4 regions of the Bacteroides sp. QWL-09 genome follow, and region 2 is predicted to be linked to each of the others. Evidence: riboswitches for the same ligand, from Rfam matches in the RefSeq annotation. Region 2 holds a riboswitch; each other region holds the start of a gene.
What was found. A riboswitch is a leader RNA that binds a small molecule or an ion and turns the genes downstream of it on or off. The one in region 2 is predicted to bind cobalamin.
Positions count from the first base shown of each region.

Region 1: linked by a shared signal. The riboswitch ahead of AC4PG5_RS03740 (DUF5074 domain-containing protein) and the one ahead of AC4PG5_RS12950 (anaerobic ribonucleoside triphosphate reductase) in region 2 are both predicted to bind cobalamin.
Region 3: linked by a shared signal. The riboswitch ahead of AC4PG5_RS03910 (putative transporter) and the one ahead of AC4PG5_RS12950 (anaerobic ribonucleoside triphosphate reductase) in region 2 are both predicted to bind cobalamin.
Region 4: linked by a shared signal. The riboswitch ahead of AC4PG5_RS02390 (TonB-dependent receptor plug domain-containing protein) and the one ahead of AC4PG5_RS12950 (anaerobic ribonucleoside triphosphate reductase) in region 2 are both predicted to bind cobalamin.

Region 1 is NZ_CM178748.1:950,829-954,329, reverse strand. Features, by position in the region: gene dpp5 (dipeptidyl-peptidase Dpp5) at 1-337, shown strand, start outside; gene AC4PG5_RS03745 (alkaline phosphatase family protein) at 536-1,498, opposite strand; cobalamin riboswitch at 1,730-1,969, shown strand; gene AC4PG5_RS03740 (DUF5074 domain-containing protein) at 2,027-3,382, shown strand.
Region 2 is NZ_CM178748.1:3,207,364-3,210,864, reverse strand. Features, by position in the region: gene AC4PG5_RS12955 (DUF3858 domain-containing protein) at 1-1,173, shown strand, start outside; cobalamin riboswitch at 1,486-1,667, shown strand; gene AC4PG5_RS12950 (anaerobic ribonucleoside triphosphate reductase) at 1,702-3,501, shown strand, end outside.
Region 3 is NZ_CM178748.1:991,180-994,680, forward strand. Features, by position in the region: gene AC4PG5_RS03900 (NanQ anomerase/TabA/YiaL family protein) at 1-104, opposite strand, end outside; gene AC4PG5_RS03905 (DUF2461 domain-containing protein) at 122-787, opposite strand; cobalamin riboswitch at 1,155-1,355, shown strand; gene AC4PG5_RS03910 (putative transporter) at 1,653-3,341, shown strand.
Region 4 is NZ_CM178748.1:612,765-616,265, reverse strand. Features, by position in the region: gene AC4PG5_RS02400 (sulfatase family protein) at 1-468, opposite strand, end outside; gene AC4PG5_RS02395 (RNA polymerase sigma-70 factor) at 773-1,315, opposite strand; cobalamin riboswitch at 1,693-1,916, shown strand; gene AC4PG5_RS02390 (TonB-dependent receptor plug domain-containing protein) at 1,970-3,501, shown strand, end outside.

The DNA.
Region 1 (3,501 bases), 1.2 Mb from region 2:
AGAGACCGAGGAGAAATGGTTTGCTAACTGGGATATGGGTGGCGCTTATTGGGAAAAACAGAACCCAATTGCTCAACGGACGTTTGCGAACTCACCTCATCAGTTTGTCGATAAATGGGATACTCCTATTCTATGTATCCATGGCGAGAAAGACTATCGCATCTTAGCAAACCAAGCCATGGCTGCATTCGATGCCGCAATTATGCGTGGTGTTCCGGCACAATTGCTGATTTATCCTGATGAAAATCACTGGGTACTTAAACCTCAAAATGGAGTCCTTTGGCAACGTACGTACTTCGAATGGCTCGATAAATGGTTGAAGCCTCAGGCAAAATAATAACAGATGAAAAAGAAATAGAAAGTTAAGTTTAATGATTTAACGAGTTTTTATTTCATCAAATAATTAGCCGATTTTTGTATCTAAGCATACAAAAATCGGCTAATTTCGTAATAGAGGACGTTCGAGCAATTTATCCTAAAGATCGGATGATCTGTTTATGCAGATCGATCCTCAAGCTTCCTTGATTCTTATTCCTTATAAGTTTTCTTTGAATATCGAATATGGGACCTCTCCTGTCCATGGTTTCGGTTGCTTCGCCCCAAATAAGAATAAGATGACTGAAGCCGTGTTGACCGTATTATTGGCTTCTTCGATGATAAATCCTTCTTTAATCTTTGCACCGGTAATGCCCCAAGGAACAATCATTTCATGCGTACTGACTCCTCCGTGTCCATATTCAAGGCCTCCATGATCTGATAGGAACATAAAATGAGTGTTTTGATATAAATCGTTTTGTTTTAGTCTATCAATAAGACTTCCGATCTCAACATCGGCTTCTTCAATCGAACGGATATACTCCGGAGACATCCATTTATACTTATGTCCGGCATGGTCGGTATGAACTGAATAGAGAAAGGTTAAGGTTGAGTTAGCTCGATTAGTCACTAGAAAGTTGAAGGCTTTATCGTAATTTGCACGATAGCCGTCTTCCTCTAAAAAGGAAATCTCATCAAAGTATTTCTTGTTGTATGGGTTGATGAGCGGAGCCCAATTGTAATAAAACGCTGTTTTGATCTCCGGCATCTGATCTTTTAAGACCTTAAAAACAGAAGGATAATACCCCTCATCGTCAGTCTCGATAGCCGGTAACTTGTATTTTGAGATCTCCCAAGAGTTATCCACTACCCCATGTTGTTCAGGTCCGCTACCGGTTAGATGACTAGTCCAGTTGGGCAAGGTCACCGAAGGCATGACAACACGAGTTTTAATCGAGAGTGCGCCTTGAGCCAACAATTTATCCAAATTGGGCGTGTTTGCCTTCTGAAAGCCTTCGACGCATATACCGTCTAAGCTAATCATAACAAGATGTTGGGCGATTTGTTTTGCTTTTTCCTTTTTACGAGTAAATGCTTTTATTGGCTCAGGCAGAGATAGTGCTCCTAACGTGATGGCACCGGCCAATCCTTCCTTAAGAAAATTTCTTTTTGAATGGTCCATAATAGATTTAAAATTAGTATTTGTGTGCGTTGGGTACGGACTCTTCTTTCTCGTACCAACGACAAATGTACAAAATCTATTTTAAAAGTAGTGTAAGGTTCAATCTTTATGTAGTCATAAGATGCTCAATCTTTTGAGGAGCAATTGGACTCTGTTGTACCCTATAAAAGCGCTTGTGGAAATGGAGTGTTATCTACAGCAATAACTTTTGATATCGGATGTTTTTACTATCTTTGCTACATGAATTTTGGTGTTACCCATTTCCATAATCTTCGAAATGAGTAATGAAAAGGGAATCAGGTGTAAGTCCTGAACAGACCCGCTGCTGTAAGCTCAACCAAAATCCGTATGCCATACTCATTACCACTGAAACATGGTCTCCCTTTTTTATAAAGGTTATAGAGAACATCTTTTGGGAAGGATGCATTCGGAAGAGTAAGTCAGAAGACCTGCCAAAATAGACGAAATAAGTTCCCGTGGACTGGAATATTATTCAACCTTTTTATTATACATTTATTTATTTACAACATGAAAAAGATTCATTTGTTAGCGATGTTATTCGCTATGCTTGGCTTTGTGGCTTGTAGTCACGACGATTTTGTGTCACAGTTAGCCACTGATTTGGAAGTCGATAACCTAGCATTCTCTTATGAAGGTGGTGAACAAAGCTTTTCTTTGACGAGTAATGAAGAGTGGTCGATGAACAGTCTGCCCGATTGGGTTACGGTAGTGGTTAAAGATGAAGTGGCTACCCGAAGTTTGAATTATGCCGAAGGAAATAAAGAGTTGACGGTTACAGTACAACCGAATGCCGATTATGCCGCACGTTCAACCGAACTGATCTTAACCTCTCTTTCCGGAAAATCACTTAATCTGAAGATTGAGCAGCAAAAGAAACCGGAGCTTGTGGGGTATTGGATTTTAAGCGAAGGGTATGCCGGCAAAGGAAATACGGAATTAGCATGGTACGATGTCGCGACCAAACAATTATTGAAGAAGCAATTTGTGGCAATAAACGGAACAGCATTGGGAGACACCGGCAACGATCTCAAAATTTACGGAAGTAAGATGTATTGTGTGGTGACAGGTCCTGGTTTTGGAGCAGCAGCCACCGAAGGGACCAATTATATTGAGGTGATCAATCCGGCCGATGGGAAGTCGATTAAGCGTATTCCCTTTGTTGATGCTAAAGGGGCGCCTGCAAAACCTCGTAATATCATTTTTGAAGGCGGTAAGGCTTACATCAGTAGCTATTCTAATGAAGTGGTACGTTTAGACACGTTGTCGCTGACTTTAGATGCTCATGCTGCATTGAGCGGTACTTTAGCCGAGAACCTTTGCTATAATGACGGTAAAATTTATGTCTGCAACTCCGGACAAGGAGAGGACAATAAGATCTCAGTTGTCGATCCGGGAAAGATGCAGGAAGATAAAGTGATTACCACAGAGAAGAACCCTACCGGCATTGTTTCAGCCGCCAAAGGAACGATCTATTTTAGCACCAATTATAATACTTATAAGCTCTTTAAATTGACTACAGCCAATGATCAGATTACCGAAGTTACAGGGCTAAAAGTAGGCAATATGACCATGATGAACGGTCAGCTTTATGCTTGCTCTTTTGACTGGACGTCTTATAAAGGGAGTTCTTATGTTTTAGATCCGGCAACAGATGCGGTGACGGAACTCGATTTTAACTTGAGTAGCGTTGGCATCGAAATGTTGATGGAATATCATATTGGTCAGATTAATGGAACAGACGATCTTTTCTTAACCGGTATGGGACAAGATGTCGTCATTCTTAATCCACAAACGAAAGAGATTAAATATGCTTTCCAAACCGGAGTGGCTAACGGGAACAGCGTGGTTGCTTATTATAAATAAAAACAACTGTTTTTAAATAGATCATTAGACTTATTCTAATCTCTTATCAAAAAGGAATTGCCGGATAGTAGCTTTGAAAACGACTATCCGGCAAGTTTGTTTTGATCTCTTTCAGAGAT
Region 2 (3,501 bases):
TGCTTAAAGGATTGGCAAAGTTTTGGAAATTGGACTCAACAATTACTAAACGGACGCGACGAACTCACTGACGCCATGAAACAGCGAGTACATGAATTGACCGCCCATTGCAAAAGCGACAGAGAAAAAGTGAAAGCCATTTACGACTATTTAGCAAAAACCACCCGATATGTCAGCATACAGTTGGGTATAGGTGGATTCCAACCGGCACCGGCAAGTGAAGTAGCAGAATTTGGGTTTGGCGATTGCAAAGCACTGTCAAATTACACTAAAGCAATGCTGAAAGAATTAGGCATCCCTTCTACCTACACCGTCATTAGCACAACCAACAGTCGTCTAATTCCTGATTTCGCCAGTGCCAACCAGATGAATCACATCATTTTACAAGTTCCTCTCCCCCAAGATACCTTGTGGTTAGAATGCACCAACCCTAGACTTCCTTTTGGATATATCCATCAGCAAATAGCGGGACACGACGGACTATTGATTACCCCGGAAGGAGGAAAGGTTTATCGCCTTCCGCTTTATCCGGACTCTCTCAACACCCAAAACAACAAAGCCACGGTAAGTATATCGCCAACCGGATCGGCAACGATCACAGTAGAAGAAATCTCCCGTTTATTCCAATATGACCATCAGTCAGGAATCATAGACTTAGAACCGAATAAACAAAAAGATGCACTTCGAGAAGAAATCAAGCTCACCCATGCTATGATTGATCAAATCAAAATTAAAGAGAATAAAACCGATCATCCGGAAATCACGATCGATTACCAGATTCAAACCGATCAATATGGGCATAAAACGGGCAATCGCCTCTTTATCCCCACCAATATTTTCCGTCGTAGCTTTTATAACCCGCCATTAACGACTCGTCATTCACCGATATCCATCGGTTATGGCTACCATGACACCGACAGTATACGCATCAAAATACCGAATGGATACAGTGTGGAAGGTTATCCCAAAAGCATAGAGATGAAAAGCAAATTTGGAACGTTTAAGTCCTCAATCTCCATTCATGAAAACGAGATCGTTGCCACTTACCGCTTATTAATGCACAAAGGAGTATATTCCAAAGACGACTACATAGAATTCATCGCCTTTCGAAAAATCATTTCTGAACAATACAGCGGAAAAGTCGTCTTGAAAAAAGACAATCCCACACAATAGGACAGCTAAGAAAATCAATCAATAGCAAAAGATTCATCTAACAAAAGTCGCTATAACAAAATAATAGGTTATAGCGACTTTTGTTCATATCAACACTCTATCCAACTCTCCAAAACCTTAAGACTCCAAAGTCTCAAAACTAAAAAGCTTATAAACTAAAATCGAACCACCCCCTTAATAAAAAAAGAGAAATTTCACAGCGATTTTCACTAAAAAAGTTTTCCAAAACGGAAAACTTTAGATATCAACAAGAAAGAAAAGTTGCCCAAAAAAACTTCAATATATAGACTTGTTTTTATAGATAGAACTTCTATCTTTGTAATCGATTACGGTACTAAAAGCGACTTAGTCATGAGGGAACGCTGTGTAATTCGGCGACAGTACCCGCTGCTGTAATTCTCTAGGAATCCGCACATTACGTCACTTTGTCAAGACATGGGAAGGCGTGCGAAGGAGAGATAAGTCAGAAGACCTGCCACAATCAAACAGAAGAAACATTATTGTCTAACACTTTCGGGAGTTAAAGTTATGAACTACGCAGAAATTTGTATCATCAAACGCGATGGTAAGAGAGAAGATTTCTCTATTAGCAAAATCAAGAACGCCATCGGAAAAGCATTCAATGCTACAGGAATTAAAGACGAGCAACAACTTATCGCCGATATCACGATGAGTGTAATCGACAAGTTTACCGCTCCAACCATCACTGTTGAAGAGATTCAAGACTTGGTTGAGAAGGAACTGATGAAAAACCGTCCTGAGGTTGCTAAAAAGTATATCATCTACCGCGAATGGCGAAACACCGAACGCGGTAAAAAAACTCAAATGAAACAAATCATGGATGGTATTGTAGCTATTGACAAGAATGATGTCAATCTAAGCAATGCCAACATGAGCAGTCACACGCCTGCTGGGCAAATGATGACATTTGCTTCGGAAGTCACGAAAGACTATACCTATCGCTATCTATTGCCGAAACGATTTGCCGAAGCTCATCAACTTGGTGATATCCATATTCACGATTTAGATTACTACCCCACTAAAACCACAACGTGCATACAATACGATATGGACGATTTGTTCGAACGGGGGTTCCGAACTAAAAATGGAAGCATACGTACCCCACAGAGCATTCAAAGTTATGCGACATTGGCAACGATTATCTTCCAGACCAACCAAAACGAACAACATGGAGGACAGGCCATTCCGGCATTCGATTTCTTCATGGCTAAAGGGGTTGGCAAGTCGTTCCGTAAACATTTAACCTCACTATTGAGTTTCTGCTCGTTAATCGAACAAAACCTAACTTTGGAGGAGAAAGAGATCCGTCAGTTAGTGGAATTACACCTGCCCTCACTCCGCAACAGCGAAGCCGAACGCAATGCGCTATGCGACGCTCTCGGCAAAATAGGAGCAACCATCGACGAGCATCATCTACAGCCAATTATCGACAAAGCTTTTGCGCTCACCCGCAAAGATACCCATCAAGCCATGGAAGGGTTTATCCATAACCTGAACACCATGCACTCTAGAGGAGGAAACCAAGTGGTTTTCAGTTCCATCAATTATGGAACAGACACCTCAGCCGAAGGCCGTATGGTGATCGAAGAACTTCTTAAAGCCACCATCGAAGGATTAGGTACCAGAGGTGAAGTACCCGTTTTCCCAATCCAGATCTTTAAAGTGAAAGACGGCATCTCCTATTCAGAGCAAGACTTCGAGAAAGCGATGAAAGCAAGCACCATCGAAGAAGCGATGCAGCTAACCTACGACACGCCCAACTTCGACTTGATGCTGAAAGCTTGTCAGACCACCTCAAAAGCGCTATTCCCGAACTTTATGTTCCTCGATACCCCATTCAACACCAACGACAAGTGGGATGCCAACGATCCAAAACGCTACCGCTACGAATTGGCAACCATGGGATGCCGCACACGCGTTTACGAAAATATCTGGGGAGAGAAAAGCTCTTTAGGTCGTGGTAATCTCTCGTTCACCACCATGAACTTGCCAAGATTGGCCATTGAAGCCCGGATCAAAGCAGAAGGCATGGTTGAAGACCAACACCATCAAGAGGCTATCGAACAAAAAGCGAAAGACTGTTTCTTAGAGATGGTACATGAAAAAGCCACGCTCATTGCCGAACAACTCAACGAACGCTATCAATACCAACGCACAGCGCTGGCTTGTCAATTCCCATTCATGATGGCCAACGACGTTTGGAAAGGTGGAGCCAACCTTCATCCCGACGAACAAGTCGGCGATGTTCTTCGCAGTGGAACATTAGGAATTGGATTCATCGGTGGACACAACGCCATGATGGCCCTT
Region 3 (3,501 bases), 1.2 Mb from region 2:
TCCATAGTTTCTAAGTCGTGTGATTCAAGAAAAGCCCTAGCTACTGAAAATAAAGGATGCAAAGATTCATATTGCTTAAGGTTTTCTAATTTGTCTACTATCATATTCTTTATAAAATTAATTATTCAAAATCATCAATGGTATAATTCATAAAATCTCCAAAGCGCTTAAACTGAACAAAAACCTCCGCTATACGGTCGAGCACATCAGGTTGAAGGAAAAACGAATCCGGGACATAATAGCACGGCGTATATTCCCTGAACTTCAGATAATCAACCTGTTTAAAGTTACGATCAAATCCCTTAGGAGCTGTTTTCAATGGATTTTCTCCAACGACAGGGAAAAACTTCTTAAAAGCGTCGTCTTCCACAATAGATACAAACTCATCTATATTATGATAGATCGACTCCCTTACAGCCTTAAGGATATTAGGCGGTAAACATAAGCTTCCCCCGGCCAGCATTGACTTTCCTGGTTCCAAATGGATATAATAACCGAAGTGATGTGATTTCTTACCCATCGAGTTTATATATCCCCCCATATGCGTCTTATAAGGAGTTTTATCTGCAGAAAAGCGGGTATCTCTGTAAATCCGATAGGTACATTCCTTAGGAGAAAGCCCCTTCACTGTTTCATCAAACAGAGATATTCGAGAAATAGATTTCTCTAAAAAAACATCAAACTCATTGCGTACGCGATCATATTCAGCTCTATTTACATTAAACCAATCCCGATTATTGTTTGCCGAGAGCTGATTTAAAAAATCAAAAATAACAGGTATATTCATACTGAACGATTTTGGATATTCTTACACAAACGTACACATTTTATTTCAAACATACTAGCAAATAAGGCAAAACCCATAAAAGAGACTGTCTCAAAACAAAAAACATTTTTGTTTTGAGACAGTTACCTAAATACATTTATCAAAAATAGAACAGACTCTTCTATTCTTTAATGTACTACCACTTTCACAAGCGAAATACATCCCATTAAATTAATCTTATATCTAATACTATGAAAAACACAATATCTTAACACGTCATCCCATTATTTTGTTTACTGAAGTCGTCTAAAAAAACGTTATTTTTTAAAATAGTAGCAAAACATTCCAATCTAAAGACCCAATCATGATGGTAATATCTAATTTTTGGTTTATCTTTGCAGAGAATTGGTTTTGAAAAGTATTACTACTATTCAAATTAAAAGGGAATTAGGTGAGAATCCTGAACAGTCCCGCTGCTGTGAAGCTCTATAAGAAACATTCTGAAAATAACTTTTACCACTGACCATTAAGGTTGGGAAGGTTCAGAATGGGAGCTAGTCAGAAGACCTGCCATTCATTATAGTCTATTTTTACTCGTGGGTTAGAGAAATAGAATACTAAATTAAGCATTTATATTTTAAACGTTTATTTTAAAAGCCTGGATTATTGCATTGTCGTGCTATAATATGTAGCCGCATATGCTATAACGTTAATGCCATGCTAACCTTTTACATTTATAAAAAAAACAAACACACGAAACGCGACATGACTAGATTTTCTAAAATGCGGTAATATACCGTTGTAGTATGTTTAATGTGTATATCCCTGTAGAAGTGATTCTACGGGGATATTTTACCCAAAAACAAACATTATAAATATTTATATCATGGACTTTTTAACACATCTATTTCAAGGATATCCCGATTTATGGGGTGGGGGCGTTGCCCATTCAGTACTTATCCTTTCGCTGGTGATTACTTTCGGAATCATGCTAGGGAAAATCAAGATTGGAGGCATATCCTTAGGTATCACTTGGATTTTATTCGTCGGAATAGTATTCGGTCACTACCACCTCAACCTCGACGAGCATTTGCTCCATTTCCTCAAAGAGTTTGGACTGATTCTATTTGTCTATTCCATCGGATTACAAGTCGGCCCGGGCTTCTTCTCAGCTTTTAAGAAAGGCGGCCTTACGCTTAACTTACTGGCCATCATCGTTGTCTTTCTAGGAGTCGGCACCACCATTGCTTTACACTACATCACAGGTATTCCTATCACCACCATGGTGGGCATACTCTCGGGTGCAGTAACCAACACGCCAGGGTTAGGAGCCGCACAGCAAGCCAATAGTGACTTGACCGGCATTGATGCACCGGAGATTGCCTTAGGATACGCCGTCGCTTATCCGTTGGGAGTTGTCGGTATTATATGTACTCTCCTTGCGTTAAAGTACATCTTACGCATAAAGACGAAAGAAGAAGAGGGTGAGGCCATTAAAGGAGGAGGACACCTCCAAGAGCTCACCGTGCGTCGAATCTCGTTAGAAATACGAAACGAAGCATTAGAAGGCAAAACCGTAAAAGAAGTTCGCCCTTTGATCAATCACGATTTTGTGATCTCTCGCATCCGTCATAAAGGCGACGTTCACGAACAAGAGCTAGTGAACTCCGAGACCGTACTACACCTATCGGATGAGATCTTAATCATTTGTACGCCGATCGATATCGCAGCAATTACGCTCTTCTTCGGAAAGCAGATCAATGTAAAATGGGATGAGTCGAACAAGCAATTGATCTCACGACGAATTCTGATCACCAAACCGGAGCTAAACGGCAAAACACTTTCACAGCTAAATATTAGAAACAATTTTGGAGCAAGCGTCACTCGAGTAAACCGATCGGGAGTTGACTTGGTCGCAACCTCGCAACTCCAACTACAAATGGGCGACCGCGTTACCATTGTGGGAGAAGAACTAGCCGTCAGCCATGCCGAGAAGATTCTTGGTAACTCGTTGAAACGATTGAACCATCCAAACCTTATTCCAATCTTCTTAGGTATCGCCTTAGGTTGTATTTTAGGTAGCATCCCTTTCGTATTCCCAGGCATACCACAACCAGTGAAACTAGGATTGGCAGGTGGTCCGCTAATCGTATCTATTCTTATTAGCCGTTTCGGCCCTCAGCATAAGCTCATCACTTATACCACGATGAGTGCGAACCTAATGCTTCGCGAGATCGGTATATCCATCTTCTTAGCTTGTGTCGGTTTAGGTGCGGGAGAAGGCTTTGTAAATACCATTATCTATAACGGAGGATATGTTTGGATTGGCTATGGAGTCATTATCACCATCGTTCCTTTACTTATAGCCGGTTTAATCGGCCGATACGTCTTCAAACTGAACTATTACACCCTTATTGGAGTCTTGGCGGGTTCGTCAACCAATCCACCGGCATTGGCTTACTCTAGCGATTTAACCTCGTGCGATGCTCCTGCAGTAGGCTACGCAACGGTTTATCCTTTGACCATGTTCTTAAGGGTACTAACCGCACAACTACTAATCTTATCGTTCAGCTAAATGTGGGATATAAATAGGGATTAGTTGAATAGAAAAACAATCGAGTCGGAGAAAATTAAAGTAGTTTTCTCCGACTTTTGTTTTCGACCTCCCACACCATCAAGCATATGGATCCGCACTTGGCGGTTCCTATTATGGATACCATTTGAGATAGTAATGT
Region 4 (3,501 bases), 860 kb from region 2:
ATGTTCCGCCGGTGGATTAAGTAAATGTTTGTTTTCCGGTCGACCTCGATTGGCATCTCTTTCTTCACAAGTTAGAGTCCCTAAATGCCATTTTCCAAAATGTCCAGTAGTATATCCGTTTTCTTTTAAAATCTCCGGTAATGTTTTCTCTTCCGGACGTAAGATTCCCACATTAGGAGCAAATACGCCCATACGATAAGCATTCCTTCCCGTGAGCACACTAGCACGAGTCGGAGACGATAATGGTGCCGCTGAATAAAATTGCTCGAAAACAACTCCTTCTGAAGCTAATCGGTCTAAACAAGGGGTCTTTATAGAAGTATTACCATTAAAACCAACATCTCCCCAGCCTAAATCATCAGCCATAATCAAAATGATATTAGGAGCTGCCGTTTGTTGAGCCATTAAAACAGAAGTGGCACCAAGTGAAGATGTTAATAGTAATAATCTAGAATTTATTTTTATCATAATAGTATTAAGTTACATTGGTAAATGAGTTCATTATAGTCCTTAGCTATAAGAAGGAACATATATATTATCAGAGAAAGCGCATAAAGCAAATCAAAGATTATGATGATATCCTTGGAAGTGGCATTAATCGAGTAAAACTAGAATATACGTAATCAACCGATTGACAGTTGATAGTCTTTGAAAAGAAAATAGAAGGCTGTACAGCCACATAACCAAAATCAATGTTTTTCATAATTATATAAAAGAGATAAAAAGGAACTATTGATAGCCCTATACTATATAAACAATGAAGGTTAGCTCACTACGCAATCAAAGTTATAAGAAATACAATTAAAATGTTTTTTTTCAGATCTTGCAGAGCCAAATAGAGATGTCGTTCGACTGTACGAATAGAAAGTTGTAATTGATCAGCGATTTCTTGGTTACTCATGCCGTCTTTCCGGCTCATAGTAAAAACCTTTTTTCGTTGTTCGGGCATATTATCTAATGTCAACTTTATTAGAAGTTGAAGTTCTTTAGCATGAAGCTGGTCGTGAATATCAAACTCAGAAGAGAAGCAATCCTCTTTTGTGCATCTTTCCTGATAGTTAAGTTCGATAGATTTATGCTTAAGAAAGTTGTAAATATGATTACGAGTCATTACGTAAATGTAGCTATCCCATGTTTCTTTACTCTCCCAAAGTTGAGTATTATCCCATAATTTGACGAATATATCTTGCGCAATATCTTCCGCATCCTCCTCCGAATGTAAAATCTTACATGCGAAAGCTTTGACCTTCGGATAAGTCTGAATAAAAAACTGCTCAAACTTCCTTTTTTTGCGTGATTCTTCCAGACTCATCATCAGGGATTTCAGGTTACTATTTCTTAATTAAAGGCCAAAAATAAACGCTTTTGAAAGAAAAAACAAGAAAATCCCGTAATAAGGTGTTATTTACATTTTTTCCCAAAAACATAAAAACAGTGTTAACCAACTAATTTGTAAATCATTATAAAAGCAAAAAGAAGTTACATAGACGTTACTCCTTTTAGCAGAAAAGGCCCAGTATATTGGCAAAAATTCCATTGAAATTTGATCAGACTTCCCATTAATAGAGGCTAGCACAATCTGCAATTCATAAGTATACCACAGAACATACTTTTTTAAATCAGTATATCTATGAATTAGACAATTATTGTTCCTTTTTTATCAAACAGATTTTTACTATTCAACAGATTTACTATCTTTGGCGGCGTTTAGGTGATCTGTTATATTTTCCATATAACAGATAAAAGGGAATTCGGTGAGAGACCGAAACAGTGCCCGCTACTGTAATTTCTATTTCTTCAAAAGATGGAGCAGTTGAAAGAAGTTCTGCTTACCACTGTTAATTTTAGTCATTAACGGGAAGGTTATCTCTTTCAACAGAATAAGTCAGGAAACCTGCCTACACAAAGCAAATAATCAAGCCATCCCGGGGTCAGGAGGGTATTTATTAACATTTATCAAAAAACATCCATGAGAAAAAGATGCTTAGTAGCAGCCTTATTAGGAGGTTATGCTGCTTTGGGAGTAATGGCACAGCACCCGACAACAACCAACCAAGAGTTAACGGTCGATTTAAACCCTATTGTAGTTACCGGTACAGGTACTCATCAACGCTTAAAAAGCACACCGGCTCCCGTTTCAGTTGTGACTGCAGCCGACATTAAAAAAGCCGGAATCACAGACTTTCAACAAGCAATGACCATGCTTGTACCTTCACTTTCATTTTCAACCAACAGTATGGGTTCTTATTTAATGATGAACGGATTGTCGAATAAATACGTGCTCATTCTAATTAACGGACGAAAGCTGATTGGCGATGTCGCTAACAATATCGACTTGTCACGTATCGATTTAAGTCGAGTGAAACGTATTGAGATACTCAATGGAGCTGGTTCATCACTTTACGGATCGGATGCCATTGCCGGAGTGATTAATATCATCACCGATGAACCTAAAAATGTAATGCAAGTTAGCTCTTCCACTCGATACGAAGGCTACGGACAATTCACACAATCGGTTAACGCCAATATTGCTAACGAGAAGTTCGGTTCATACACCACTTACAAGCACGACCAAAGTGACAGTTGGCGTACGAATGATGAAGCCTATTCCGCCGACCGAAAAGGCAATATTTCGTTAATTCCTACGGTAGGACTCATGTCCACCGGTTTCCATTCGAACTTGATCAACCAAAAGTTCACTTACCGCCCAACCGATAAGCTCTCGCTATATGCCAATGGAGGATATTATTGGAAATTAACGGATCGTCCGGTCGCCGAGTCGACCGTTTACGGCAGTTCCGACTACGACTTACACTATGAATCGTACAATGTAGGGGTTGGAGGACGTTATCTATTGAGCAAAAAATCGTCTATTACACTCGATTTGGTTAACGATAACTACCTGCAAAACTATAAATATATTCGTATACCTAAAGCGAAGAATTATGAAGTTGGAGACTATAACAAAGTGAAGACTCAACGTTTCTATGAAGCAGAAGCCAAAGGGATATTCAGCTTTTTCGACAATAGTCAAACGGTATTTGGTCTCGATTATCGCTCAGAAAGTTTAGATCGTCCATCTGCCGGAGTTGATAAGGCCGTTTATACCTTAGCCGGATACGTACAACACGAAATGAAACTAGCCGATCACTTCAAAACCATAGCCGGAGCAAGATACGATTATCATGAAACGGCTAAAGGCCGACTAAGCCCCAAATTAGCTTTAATGTATTCCAATGGACCGATCAACGTTCGAGGCACCTATTCAGCCGGTTATCGTGCACCAGGATTGGATGAACTTTACTATTTACTCAATCGCACGAAAACCATCACATTAGGCAACACTCGTTTAAAACCGGAACATAGTCAATACGTTTCTTTGAATGTAGAATATAACGCCAATTGGCTTAGCTTATCGGCCACAGGTTACATCAACCAAATTTCTAATATGATTTCAAGTGTAACCACTCCATTTTCAGTTCTCCCGCAAGAGCAAGTAAA